Regions from separate parts of the Pseudoduganella sp. SL102 genome, predicted to be linked through region 2. Evidence: predicted binding sites of a transcription regulator. Region 2 holds the regulator's gene; the other holds the start of a gene.
What was found. Region 2 encodes FNR, which switches genes on or off when oxygen is low (the NO sensors DNR and NnrR bind a similar motif). Its sites were predicted from a motif close to TTGATNNNNATCAA; they were not measured.
Positions count from the first base shown of each region.

Region 1 (2,403 bases), 1.7 Mb from region 2:
GCCGCCCCGATGCCACCTTGCGAATGGCGCCCACCAGCTGCGTTCCGGCGCTTTCCTTGGTCAGGTAACCCTGGGCACCGGCGCGAATGGCCCGCACGGCATATTGTTCTTCTTCGTGCATCGTGAGAATCAGCACGTTCAGCTTGGGGGCTTCGCTGCGGATCTGGCGTATCAGGTCGACACCGCTGCGGCCGGGCATCGACAGGTCGAGCAGCAACAGGTCGAAGCCACCCTGGCGCACATGGCGCAGGACCTCGAAGCCGTCGACGGCCTCGCCAACGATGTCGATGTCGGGGGCGCCATCGAGGATGCGCTTGAGGCCCTCGCGCATGATGGTATGGTCGTCTGCGATGACTATTCTGATCATGGATGGTTCGGTGACACTCCGGTATTGCTTATCGTCATCCCGATGGCACCCTGCGGCGCAACACCACGCGCGAGCATGGGGTGCGGCAGGCAAGACGGCATCGAGGGCAAGGGCATCAGGGGCGAAAGCATTCAGTGCGGCGGTGGCGGGTGTTGCAAGACCTATTCAGGCAGGGGTTCTTTCAGCAGGCGGTGCACGAGCACCGGGATCTTCGAGTGGGACAACACCTTGTTCGTGACACTGCCCAGCAACAGCTGGCCCCAGCCGCTGCGGCCATGGGAGCCGATGAAGATCAGGTCGCAACCCTTCTGTTCGGCGATTTCAACGATCTTCAGTGCCGCGCTTTCGGAAAATGCCGTCATGCTTTCGCACGGCACGCCTTTCTTGTCGCACGAGGTCACGATCGACTGCACGTGGTCGCGGCCGGCGCGGCCCATCGCGGCACGGTATTCCTCTTCGCTGGGATAGCTGGGTGGAATGATCTCGACATAGATCGGATACTGGTATTCGGGCGCGACAAACAGGGCCAGCACTTCGGCGCCGAGTTGCTGGGCGAACGATACACCGGCGCAGGCAGTCATCCGGGACACGGCGGAACCGTCGGTGGTAATCAGAATTTTCCGGTACATACCCGCTCCTTGAATGCATGCGCACCCGCATTGTAGTCCCGATTCACGCCCTTGTCTGGATGCAAACACTTGATCTTCCTCAATGGAGAGATGAGCTCGGCACAACATTGCTGTCGATACTATCTTTGTACATGACAAACATCACGGCAGGCATCGCGACCCAAATACAACAGAAACACTTTTTTTCCAGTTGCCGCGCAGGATTGAACCAACCGAGATTGAACAAGCGGACGGCCCCCTGCTACACTCGCGGAAGTGCGTTAATATTGCCGTGAGTCATCAAGCAAGACACACAGGTAGTTGATACGAAAGCATTTTTTGAATATGGAGAAGCAGGGATATGACCGACGCCGCTGATGATTTCGACGCATTATTCGAGGAAGTGTCCGCGCAGCGTGCCAACGCCACCCCGGCACCGGCACCGGCTCCGGCCCCCGCGCCGGCCGCGGCCGCCGCCGATGACGACCTGGAAAATCTGTTCGACGAAATCGCCTCGACCCGAACCGCGGCTCCTGTAGCCACCGCAGCGCAGGCCGCTGCCCAGATCGCGGATGCGCCGGTCGCCGAGGAGGGTGCGCAGGATGGCACGATGTTCGAACGCCTGGGCGGCATCGTCCGGCTGTTGCACGACTCGTTGCGCGAACTGGGCTACGACAAGGCGCTGACCGAGGCCTCGAGCCAGATCGTGGATGCCCAGGACCGCCTGGAATACGTGGCTTCGCTGACCGAGCAGGCCGCCAACAAGGTATTGAACACCCTCGACGACGGCATGCCGGCACAGGACGTGCTGTCGAAGAAGTCGAAGGAAATGGAAGACCGCTGGGCCGCGCTGTTTGAAGGCAAGCTCAGCATTGAAGAATTCAAGGCGCTGGCCGGCGATTCGCGTGCGTTCGCGCATGCCGTGTCCGAAGCCACCGAAGCGGAAAAAGCGCGCCTGCTGGAAATCATGATGGCGCAGGACTTCCAGGACATCACGGGCCAGCTGATCAAGAAGGTCGTGATCATTACCAAGACGGTCGAGCAGGAGCTGGCACAGTTGCTGAAGGATAATGCACCGCCCGACAAGCGCGAACTGATTGCGCAGAAAGAGGCCCTGGAGGTGTCGCTGATGAGTGGCCCGTCGGCCCCGTCCGTGGCCCTGAACCAGGACAACGTGGACGACCTGCTTGCCGACCTGGGGTTCTGATGGACGATATGCTCAAGGAGTTCGTCGTCGAGGCGATGGACCTGGCGGTCAATGTCGAGGAGCACCTGCTGCGCCTCGAGCGCGACCCCGACAACAAGGAAACGCTGAACGCCGTGTTCCGTTCGTTCCACACCATCAAGGGTGGCGCGGGCTTCATGAACCTCGGTGCGCTGGTGTCCGCCTGCCACCTGACGGAAAACCTGTTCGACGCGCTGCGCACC
Region 1 covers NZ_CP115554.1:6,067,667-6,070,069, reverse strand. The annotation lists gene OU994_RS25675 (response regulator transcription factor) at 1-367, opposite strand, end outside; gene OU994_RS25670 (universal stress protein) at 529-996, opposite strand; gene OU994_RS25665 (protein phosphatase CheZ) at 1,337-2,182, shown strand; gene OU994_RS25660 (chemotaxis protein CheA) at 2,182-2,403, shown strand, end outside.
Region 1: a site for FNR is predicted at 1,066-1,079, ahead of OU994_RS25670 (universal stress protein). Genes of this name have one in related genera too.

Region 2 (2,403 bases):
CAAGCCGCACCAGCAGGTCGTCGAACGGCTCGAACGCTTCCTCGGCAGGCAGGTTGGCGATCAGGATCCACGGTACCGTCTTCAGGCGCTTGTAGCTGAGCAGCGCGCGCACGCCGCGGCCATCGGTGCTGATCGTGGTGCCTTCGAACCCGCCGCGGATCGCCAGCACGGTGGCGGCATAGCCTTCCTGGCCGCGTGGCTTCAGCAGGCGGGCCGGGTCGGGGTGCACCACGTAGACCGATGGTTCGTAGCCGGTGACGATGTAGTAATAACCGGTGCGGCCCACCTTGGCCGTGCGCAGGTGGCCCAGCAGGTTGTTCTTGTACAGGCGCAGCACGCCGATCAGCACGCAGGCCACCTCGCCGTCCTCGCTGAGCACGGGGGCGACCATCTGCACGACAGGTTGCCGGTTCGCCCTGCCGATCACCGGTTCGGCGATCAGGGGCGCCTTTTCCTGCATGACCCGCTGGAAGTACGCGCGGTCCGTGACGCTGACGCCGGGGCGGCCCGGCAGCGCGGGGATGTCGGCCACGATCGTGCCGGCCGGGCTGACGACGATGATGTCATCGAACAGGCGAAGGACGGCGCGGTAGTCGTAGTGGGCGCGCAGCGCGGGCGGGTCGGCACAGATGTCGCCGGGCTGCCAGCGTGCCGATTCGGCAACGATGTCGCGCAGCAGCGTCATCTTTTCATCCACCTCGAGCGCGGTGCGCGCGATCAGCGCATCCTGCTGGGCAAACAGCACGCGCGTGAAATCCTCCTGCATGCGCCGGGCCTGCAGCACGGTGACCAGCGCGATCATCACGATGCACGTGACGGTCGTCGCCAGCGCGACTTTCGCCTTGATACCAAGCGGACGCATTGTCTCCCCCCGCCCCGATGTTGTCGGGACACTATGCGCCGCTTCCCCGCTGGCGCACTGTGCGGAAGGGCACGCAAGCTGCAAGTTGCGCGGTTGCCCGGACAGCGGGATCAAGCCGGGATCGAGGCGGGATCGGGGCGGGATCAAGTACACTGGAGGTCAACCGACAATGGACGATGACATCGGACCCGACAATGATGCATGAGCTGCCATCCCTGACCCTGCCCGGCGCCACGATCGAGATCCTCAAGGCACGCTGCTCGACCTGCAGCATGCACCAGCTGTGCCTGCCGATGGGGCTGGACATGGGCGACATGGACAAGCTGGACAAGATCATCGGGCGCCGCCGCAAGGTGCAGAAGGGCGAGAACCTGTTCCGTATCGGCGAGCCGTTTACGAACCTGTACGCGATCCGGCTCGGCCATTTCAAGACTTACCAGATCAACGCCAACGGCGAAGAACAGGTGACGGGTTTCCAGATGGGCGGCGAACTGCTGGGCATGGACGCCATCAGCACCGACAGGCACTATTGCAGCGCGCTGGCGCTGGAAGACAGCGAGGTCTGCGAGATCCCCTTCGCCAGCCTGGAACAGCTGCTGGTGGACATGCCCACGCTGCTGCGCCATTTCCACCGCATGATGAGCCAGGAAATCACGCGCGAGCAAAGCGTGATGCTATTGCTGGGCAATATGCAGGCAACCCAGCGCTTCGCCGCCTTCCTCGTCAACCTGGCTTCGCGCTACGAGGCGCGCGGCTACTCGAGCACCGAATTCCAGCTGCGCATGTCGCGCGAGGATATCGGCAACTACCTGGGGCTGACGATCGAGAGTATCAGCCGGCTGTTGAACAAGTTCAAGAAGCAGGGTTTGCTGATGGTGGCGAACCGGGAGGTCAAGGTGCTCGACCTGCCGCGGTTGAAGGCGATCACGGCGGGGACCGAGACCTGCGCGTGATGCCGCTTAGATAAGCCCACCCCAAGTGCAAATGCCGGGGTCAGACCCGGCGGGTCTGACCCCAGTCCTTCGCCTTTGGGGTGAATGCATGCGCTTTCATGTGTCGGGTAACGCTTAACTTAGCGGCATTGGTATCTGACACTGGTGTCCGCCGGCCAACGGTTGCAGCTTGATGCAGCAGCGGCGCCTGCTTCATTGCAAAGCTGCCACCGTCACCTCCCGCTCCACCGGCCACTGCCACTGCCCCTCCAGGCGCCAGGTGCGCCGTTCGTCTTCCACCAGCACGGTCCAGCGGCTGCGTTCGAGCAGCGGCAACGGCACGGCGAAGCTGCCGCCGGCATCGGGCCGCACCAGCAGCCGCAAGTCCTTTTCCGGCTGGGTGGCATGCGCCAGGTGCAGCTGCAAGGGACCGGGCAGCGGCGCGCTGGCCGATAGCCGGCCGTGCAATACCCCGTGCGCGGCATCGTAGCGCAGGGCGGCGGCGGCATGCAGCGCGGCGGCAGTGCGGTCGCGCCGCAAATCCTGGTTGATCGCCTTGCCCCGCTTGTAGTAGTCGCCCACCACCAGCGCGTCCTGCTGCGCGAAGGC
Region 2 covers NZ_CP115554.1:329,923-332,325, reverse strand. The annotation lists gene OU994_RS01425 (response regulator) at 1-862, opposite strand, end outside; gene fnr (fumarate/nitrate reduction transcriptional regulator Fnr) at 1,057-1,815, shown strand; gene OU994_RS01415 (FixH family protein) at 2,008-2,403, opposite strand, start outside.